DNA from 2 places in the Falsihalocynthiibacter sp. CO-5D18 genome. Region 2 is predicted to be linked to the other one. Evidence: riboswitches for the same ligand, from Rfam matches in the RefSeq annotation. Region 2 holds a riboswitch; the other holds the start of a gene.
What was found. A riboswitch is a leader RNA that binds a small molecule or an ion and turns the genes downstream of it on or off. The one in region 2 is predicted to bind thiamine pyrophosphate.
Positions count from the first base shown of each region.

Region 1: it holds a riboswitch for thiamine pyrophosphate, as region 2 does, so the genes downstream of both, thiD (bifunctional hydroxymethylpyrimidine kinase/phosphomethylpyrimidine kinase) here and thiB (thiamine ABC transporter substrate binding subunit) in region 2, are expected to answer to the same signal.

Region 1 is NZ_JBGFCF010000002.1:111,312-115,722, reverse strand. Features, by position in the region: gene AB9F27_RS03070 (FAD-dependent oxidoreductase) at 1-914, opposite strand, end outside; gene thiD (bifunctional hydroxymethylpyrimidine kinase/phosphomethylpyrimidine kinase) at 914-1,747, opposite strand; TPP riboswitch at 1,777-1,877, opposite strand; gene AB9F27_RS03060 (TetR/AcrR family transcriptional regulator) at 1,976-2,689, shown strand; gene AB9F27_RS03055 (HlyD family efflux transporter periplasmic adaptor subunit) at 2,694-3,644, shown strand; gene AB9F27_RS03050 (ABC transporter ATP-binding protein) at 3,641-4,411, shown strand, end outside.
Region 2 is NZ_JBGFCF010000018.1:32,046-36,456, forward strand. Features, by position in the region: gene AB9F27_RS19175 (DMT family transporter) at 1-144, shown strand, start outside; gene AB9F27_RS19180 (cytochrome c biogenesis CcdA family protein) at 217-930, shown strand; gene AB9F27_RS19185 (thioredoxin family protein) at 940-1,347, shown strand; gene aroC (chorismate synthase) at 1,344-2,444, opposite strand; TPP riboswitch at 2,535-2,632, shown strand; gene thiB (thiamine ABC transporter substrate binding subunit) at 2,667-3,653, shown strand; gene AB9F27_RS19200 (thiamine/thiamine pyrophosphate ABC transporter permease ThiP) at 3,629-4,411, shown strand, end outside.

The DNA of each region.
Region 1 (4,411 bases), on a different contig from region 2:
AATAGGAACCCATGCCGATACAGGCCGTTGGCGCGGATAAGGTTTCCCTCACGGCGAATGCGCAGCAGGTTGTCGGGAAATGCAGGGCGACTATCGACGCCAATTTCCAATACCTCGGCCTCGCCAAAGGCGGGCGCCAGAGCATAGGCTGCGCTCAGCAGTTCGAGCAGCGCGCGAGCGGTGACGTGCTTGCCTGCGCGGCCTTCAATCATCGTTGCGCCCAGCATGAAAACGCCGTCGCCGCGTGGAACAATATAAAGCGGGACGCGTGGATGCAGAAGGCGGATGGGGCGGCTTAACGTAACTTCGGGGCAGGAGAGCACAAGCATCTCGCCCTTCACACCGCGCAGATCGGCGATTTGATCGCGGGCCTGAAACCCTCGGCAATCAATCGTAAGGCCTCGCTGGGCAAAATCCTCGGGGTCGGCTTCGGCCTGTTCAAACACCGCGCCATCCGCCACCAAACTTGCCTGCAATCGCGTCAAAGTTTCGCGGGGTGCCAGATGCGCCTCGCTTTCGAAGTAAAGCCCTTTGGTGAAACGGTCGGCCAAATCAGGCTCTAACGTTGAGATTTCGTCCGAAGTGACCTCTCGAAAGTTGGTCGTGCGTCGTGCAAATCGGGTCAGGTCCGCTTTGTCGCGCGTCGGCGAAACCACAAGCGAACCGTTGCGATGTACGGTCTGCGTTTTCGCTTCCCACCAGTTGGCGGCCTCTTGGCCAAGTCGGATCACAGGTTCTTCGGCGCTTTCACCCTCGCAAAACGGGGCAAGCATTCCACCTGCCCACCATGAGCAAGCCTGTGGCCCCGGGTTGGCGTGGCGATCAATAACCGTGACATGGGCGCCGCGATCCAACAAGGCGCGCGCCACACACAGGCCCGCGACGCCCGCGCCGATGATTGTGATGTCATGCATTACCATTGTCCATAAAAGTGATGAACGGGGCCCTGGCCCTGGCCAATTTGCAACTGATCCGCGGCGGCGATTGCGCCTTGCAAATAGCTATGCGCGGCGACTACGGATGCATGCAAATCCAACCCCTTGGACAGGTTTGCCGCGATTGCGGAGGCGTAAGTACAGCCAGTGCCGTGGGTATTACGGGTGGCGATGCGGGGCGCAGAAAGCGTTATCACCACGCCGCCCGCCTCAATCAAAATATCTGAGCAAGTTTCCCCTTCTGCGTGGCCGCCTTTCATCAAAACCGCGCTCGGCCCCATGGCCAAAAGGCGCATTCCTTGCGCCGTGACTTCGGCCAATGTGTGCGCTTGGGGCTCGCCCAACAGGCGAGCAGCTTCGGGCAAATTGGGTGTAAGTAACGTGGCGAGGGGGAGGATTTGCGTAACCATTGCTTCAATGGCAGCGTCTTGCAAAAGCGAGTCACCGGATTTGGCGATCATCACCGGATCAACAACTATGGGACCTTTAAAATCGGTGAGGCACCGCGCGACAGCGTCAATGATCGAGATCGAAAACAACATCCCGAGCTTAATAGCGCGGACCTGAATATCGGCAAGGACCGCCTCGATCTGCGCGGCGACAACATCGGCAGGCACCTCATGAACGGCGGTTACTGACTTCGTGTTTTGCGCTGTGATGGCTGTTATGACGCTGGCCCCAAACGATCCATTCGCCGACATTGCCTTGAGATCAGCCTGCACACCTGCACCACCGCCGCTGTCCGAGCCTGCTATTGTTAGGGCGATTGGGGTCGTGAATGTCACTGGCGCATCTCCATCGAGTTGGGGCATGCCAGCGAAAGAAAGAGTCTGCGCGATATTTGCGCAAAGTACCCGTTCCCTACGCCGGTATAACCCGGATCAGGTTCGACGGGTCGGTGCAAGCACCTCTCAGCCCTAATGGGCCCCCCGACGGATAAAATATGGTGTCTGGCCACAAGTACGTGGACAAACAATCGTTGGGGCAATGCTTAGTTTAGATTTCTAGTAGCCACAACCCGATGTTTGAGGCGCTTTCAAATGCATCCACGATCACTATGCCTAACTTGGAAAGCCCTTGCTACTGACCATCAAGTCAGTTATAATTTTCACATGTCCCCATCAGAGAAACCAGAACCAAAGTTTCGCCGACGTGCAAACGCACGCCCAGATGAGGTTTTGGATGCGGCCCTTGCCCTCTTTATTGATCAAGGGTTTGCACGAACAAGTGTGGATCAGGTCGCCCAACGCGCGGGTATTTCCAAGGGGGCCGTCTACCTGTATTTCCCCTCCAAAGAGGCCATACTTGCGGGCTTGGTAAGTCGCACAATCGCGCCCTTAACGGATGCTCTATTTGACAATATTTCGCGTCATAAAGGGGATCCCCGCCCGGCTATTGAGCAATTCTTACGAATGATGGGGAAGGTCTTGACGGACAAACGCAACCGAGCCGTCCCCTTGATCGTAATCCATGAAGCTCCCGCAGCCCCAGAGATTGCCACGCTATTTCGCACCGCCGTTTTAGACCGCGCCATTCCCGCCCTTTCGACGCTTTTGGCGCAGGGTGTCGAAGGAGGCCATATTCGGCCCATCGACCCCGAACTAACCGCGCGAACTGTGATCGGACCGATCCTCGCACACATCATTTTTTACGAAATATTCGGGATCGAACCAGAGGGTGGATTTCATTTGGACCGCCTAATTGAGAACCACCTTTTGATCCTAAACGCAGGCCTCGAACCCCAGAAAGGATAGCGAGATGAACTCCCTTCCGAATTGGCTGATCGTCATCATCAACGCCATTTTTCCAAGTTTTGGGGAGCCCGTTGTTCTGGAATATAACGGCTATGCTGAGGGTGATTACGTCTATGTTGCGTCTGCTGTCGCGGGTCGGATTGTGAATATGCGCGCGCGAGAAGGCGAGTCCATTTCTGCGCTTGAGACGCTGTTTCAAATCGACGACAGCCACCAGACCGCGGCCTTACATGCGGCGCAGGCCCAAGTTGCTGTCGCGCAAGCAAATCTGGAAAATCTAGCGACAGGAAGCCGTGACGAAGAGATCGCCGTGATCCACGCCTCACTTGATTCCGCCAAGGTGGATCAACGCCTTGCCCAGTCGACATTGGAGCGCACCCAACGCCTTTCCAAAACGGGGTCCGTTTCGCAAGCCCGCGTCGATACCGATACGGCTTTGTTACAAGGGGCCAACGCACGTGTCGCCCAGTTTGAAGCACAACTACACGTCGCCGAATTGCCTGCGCGGGTTTCCCAAAGGATAGCCGCCGAAGCCACCCATGACGCCGCCCTCGCCCAACTTGAAGGCGCCCGTTCCGCCCTGAATGACACCACCGTCAAAGCTCCGATTGGAGGGCGTGTTGACAAGGTGTTTTACGAGCAGGGCGAAGTTGCTTTGGCAGGTGCTCCGGTCGTCTCGATCCTCCCTCCGGCAAGCTTGAAGGCTTTGTTTTTCATCCCTGAAGGCGAGCGCGCCAGTGTGTCGTTAGGTGAAATTTTTGATGTCGCCTGCAGTGGTTGCCCTGACGAAATCACCGCGCATCTGACGCGCCTTGCCGCGACGCCGCAATACACGCCTCCCATCATTTACAGTCGCGAGGAGCGGTCGCGGCTGGTGTTTCGGGCCGAAGCTATACTGGAGAATGCGGGTGATGTTTTGCCCGGACAACCCCTCACGTTGAGGCCACGCGATTGACCCAACCATTTGCCATATCCGTTACAGGCCTGACCAAGGTTTTCGGCGGGCGAAGGGTGGTGGACAGCTTTGATATGGAGGTACCCAAGGGGGCTATTTACGGCTTTCTTGGCCCCAATGGTTCGGGCAAAACCACGACAATCCGTATGATGTGCGGGTTGCTCACGCCGGATGAGGGCGCGGGTACCTGCCTTGGGTTTGATATCCTGTCGCAACAAGGCAGCATCAAAGAAAACGTGGGATATATGACCCAAAGGTTCTCGCTTTACGAGGACCTGACGATCCGTGAAAACCTCGATTTTATGGCGCGAATGTACCGGATTAAGAACCGCAAGAAATGTGTACAAGAGGCATTGAGCGACTTAGGCCTCGCTGACCGTGCAAACCAATTGGCGGGCACGTTGTCGGGCGGGTGGAAGCAACGTTTGGCGCTGGCGGCATGTTTGATCCACAAACCCACCCTATTGTTGCTCGATGAACCCACGGCCGGTGTCGACCCAAAAGCGCGGCGCGATTTTTGGGATGAAATACGCTCCCTGTCGGCAGCAGGCGTGACCGTTCTCGTTTCAACCCACTACATGGACGAAGCGGTGCAATGCGATTTCATCGCCTACATCGCCTATGGGAAAAAACTTATCGCAGGGCCCGCGCATGACATTCCGCGCATGATTGGCCTCTATACGTGGCGCGTCACGGGCCCTGAAATTTCGGACCTTGAAGCCTTACTCCGGCAGGATGCCGATGTTGGTCAGGTCGCCCGCTTTGGC
Region 2 (4,411 bases):
TTCCACTTTCTCAATCCGTTCCTAGGGGCGGCGGTGGCGGCCGTTATGCTGGGCGAAACTTTGGGCATGTGGGACATCATCGGCGTGGTGATAATTTCTCTTGGCATTCTTGCGGTTCAACTCGCGCGCCAAAAACCAATCTAACGAAGCTTCACAAACGCGCGACCCTTACCGCGCGCGCCTGACAGGGCGTTTGAAACCTGCTAGCTCCGAAATATGGAATTAGTTTTTGGATATCTGGCGGGACTTCTAACGTTGATCAACCCCTGCGTTTTGCCGGTATTGCCGATTGTCTTGGCGACGGCCCTTCAGGCGAGTCCACGCGGCCCGCTGGCCCTTGCTGCGGGCATGTCGCTGACCTTTGTTATCCTTGGCGTGGCGCTTTCCACCATCGGTCTTGCGGTGGGGATATTGCCAGAGGATGTCGCCCGTATCGGCGCGGTGTTGATGGTGGTCTTTGGCATAGTTCTACTGGTGCCCAAGCTCGGCGATAAATTCAGCCGCGCGACATCCGGCCTTTCACAGAAAGCAGATCAAAACATTGACGGCTTAAATCGCGAGTCGCTTTGGGGACAGTTCTGGGGCGGGGCACTGTTGGGCGCGGTCTGGAGTCCCTGTGTTGGACCCACCTTGGGCGGCGCGATTGCGCTTGCCACCCAAGGAGAGAGCCTCGTTTGGGCCACGCTGATTATGGTGAGTTTTGCCCTCGGAGTCTCGACAGTGATCCTGTTATTGGCCTATGGCGCGCGCGCGACTTTGCTCAAGCGGCAGGCTCTAATGCGCCGAATTGCGGCAAAGTCGCGCGTCATTATGGGGATCACGTTTATCCTCGTGGGCACTGCAATCTACTTTCAACTTCACATCATTCTCGAGCGCTGGGCGTTGCAAAACCTTCCCGCGTGGCTCGTTGATTTTTCCGTTTCAATCTAGGAGGTCCCAATGGACAGACGACATTTTCTTGCCTTCACTGCCGCCTTGGCAACGCTTCCCCTAAGCGCCCAAGCGAATTCTGGTTCGGTGGCTTATACGCCCGGATTGGTCGACAAAGCCCTCGCCGAAGGGAAAACTGTTTTCATCGATTTCGCCACGGATTGGTGCACCACCTGCGCGGCGCAGAACCGCGTAATTCAAAAGTTACGAGCGGAAAATCCGGCCTATGATGCGGGTCTATTGTTCGTGTATTTTGATTGGGATCAATATTCAAAAGACGAATTAGCTCGTCGCCTGAAAATTCCACGCCGGTCTGTTTTGGTTGTGCTAAAAGGCGACGCAGAAATTGGCCGCGTCACCCTTGGCACCAGCGAGGAAGAAATCAAAGCTCTGTTGGATGCGGGAATCGCAACCTAGCCGATCTTCCCTTGGTTCGTGCCGACTTGCCCACGGTGAAGCAAAAAATGGTCCAAAATCACGCAGGCCATCATTGCTTCGCCCACGGGAACGGCGCGAATGCCGACACAGGGGTCGTGGCGGCCTTTGGTGATAATTTCGGTATCTTCGCCTGCTTTAGACACTGTTTTGCGGGTCGTGAGGATCGAGGATGTTGGTTTGACCGCAAAGCGCACCACGAGGTCTTGGCCTGTGCTAATCCCGCCCAGAATGCCGCCCGCGTGGTTTGAAGTATATTCCGGTCCGTTCGAACCCATACGAATTTCGTCGGCGTTTTCTTCGCCCGTCAGTACTGCAGCATGCATGCCCTCGCCAATTTCAACGCCTTTTACCGCGTTAATACTCATCATCGCTGCGGCCAAATCAGTGTCTAACTTGGCATAAACCGGCGCGCCGAGGCCTGCGGGCGCGCCCTGCGCCACAACCTCAACAATCGCTCCGACGGAACTTCCAGATTTGCGTAACCCGTCCAAGTAGGCGGCCCAGTCCTTGGCCGATATCGCGTCGGGTGTCCAAAAGGGGTTTTGATCGATTTGATCCCAGTCAAAATTTTCGCGGTCAATGGAATGCGGTCCCATTTGCACCATGAAACCCTTGATCTTGAGGTCGGGTAAAAGCGTAGCAAGAACCGCGCGCGCAATCCCGCCTGCGGCTACACGTGCCGCCGTTTCGCGAGCCGAGCTGCGCCCGCCGCCACGATGATCGCGAATGCCGTATTTTTGATAATAGGTAATGTCCGCATGACCGGGGCGGAATTTCTCGACAATATCGCCGTAATCTTTGCTGCGTTGATCGGTGTTTTCGATCATCAATTGAATGGGCGTGCCAGTGGTTTTCCCCTCAAAAACACCCGAGAGAATCCGAACTTCATCTGCTTCGCGCCGCTGGGTCGTGTATTTATTCTGACCGGGTTTGCGCAGGTCGAGCCATTTTTGCAGCATCGCCTCGTTGATTTCTACATTGGGCGGGCAGCCGTCAACCGTCGCCCCAAGGGCGGGTCCGTGGCTTTCACCCCAAGTTGTGACGCGAAAGAGGTGTCCAAAACTGTTCATCGACATATGCGGCTCCTTTGCTCTGATCTGTACATGTCCCCTGCGTTTGGCTCAAGTGGATATGCCTTGCACCCCTGCAATCAGATCAATAGATGTGGTCCTACCTCGGGGGGCCTTAGCGGCTGAGATACGAAAGTGGACCCGTTGAACCTGAACCGATTAAGATCGGCGGAGGGAAGGTCTGGGATTCTCCCCCTTCATCCGCCCGTCGCATGATGGAGAATACGAATGAAATATTCCATGATTGCAGCGGGTATCATTTTGGCCAGCGCGGCCACGGCGGATACCCAAGAGCTGACAGTTTATACCTACGATAGTTTTGTGTCTGATTGGGGGCCGGGTCCGGCGATCGAGACGGCGTTTGAAGCGCAATGTGAGTGCGATTTGAAGCTCGTGGGCGCGGGCGATGGCGCGGCCCTTTTGGCACGCGTTCGTCTTGAAGGCGTGCGCACAAAAGCTGACATTGTCCTTGGATTAGACACGAATTTGACGGCGGCTGCGGCGGAAACGGGTCTCTTTGCGTTGCACGGGCAAGAGGGCGTCGCGTTTGACTTACCAATCGAGTGGGAAGACACAATGTTCATCCCCTATGATTGGGGCTATTTCGCGTTTATCTATGACAATACAAAGATCTCCACCCCTCCTGCAAACTTTAAAGAGCTGGCAGCAAGCGATCTGAAAATCGTTATCCAAGACCCGCGCAGTTCCACACCGGGCCTTGGTCTTTTGATGTGGGTGAAAGCGGCCTATGGCGACGAAGCCCCCGCCATTTGGGAAGCGCTTTCGGACAATATCATCACCGTGACCAAAGGCTGGTCCGAGGCCTATGGCATGTTCCTTGAGGGCGAAGCCGATATGGTTTTGTCCTATACAACCAGCCCCGCCTATCATTTGATCGCGGAAGAGGACGCCAGCAAAAGTGCCGCGCCTTTTGGAGAGGGGCACTATTTGCAAGTGGAGGTCGCGGCCAAGGTTGCGCATACTGATCACTCCGATTTGGCCGATGAATTTTTGGCGTTTATGGTGAGCGATGCGTTTCAGTCAATCATTCCGACAACCAATTGGATGTACCCCGCGGTGACGCCGGATGACGGTTTGCCTGAGGGGTTTGAAACTTTGACCATCCCAACAGAGGCGCTGCTTTTTGCAGCGGGGGATGCGCAGGCTGAACGGGACGGAGCGCTTGAGGAATGGCGTCTCTCTCTGTCAAAATAAAGCGCCAACGCGGCATAGGGTTCTGGGTGGGGGCGGCGGTGGCTGCTCTCATTCTACTCTTGTGCTTTGGCACCGTTGGCATTGTCGCGTGGCGCGCAGAAGCCGGCAGCACGATTAACGAGGCAGACATTTCCGCTCTGACATTTACGGTCAAACAGGCGCTTCTCTCCGCGTTTTTTAGCGTGATTTTGGCAATCCCCGTAGCGCGGGCGTTGGCGCGGCGGTCGTTCTTTGGGCGGCGGGTGTTGATCACCTTACTTGGCGCGCCTTTCGTGCTTCCAGTTATTGTTGCTGTTCTTGGGTTGCTGGCAGTTTTTGGGCGCTCGGGAATTGTGAGTTGGCTTCTGGGGCAATTCGGAATCGCACCGATTCATATTTTCGGTTTGCACGGCGTGGTTCTTGCGCATGTGTTCTTTAATCTGCCGCTTGCTGTGCGTCTGATCCTGCAAGGGTGGTTGGCGATCCCGTCGGAACAATTTCGCCTCGCGGCGTCCCTTGGATGTAATGCGCGAGATCGTAGACGACTCCTTGAATATCCAATGCTCGCAGAGGTTGTTCCTGGGGCCTTCGCGATTATCTTTCTCATCTGCACAACGAGTTTCGCGGTCGCGCTTGCTATCGGGGGCGGGCCAAAATCAACGACGCTTGAACTCGCGATTTATCATGCTTTCCGCTTTGATTTCGACCTGAGCAAAGCCGCGCTTCTGGCGCTTTTGCAAGTTGCTCTGTCGGGCTGCGCGGCTCTCTTGGCTTGGCGT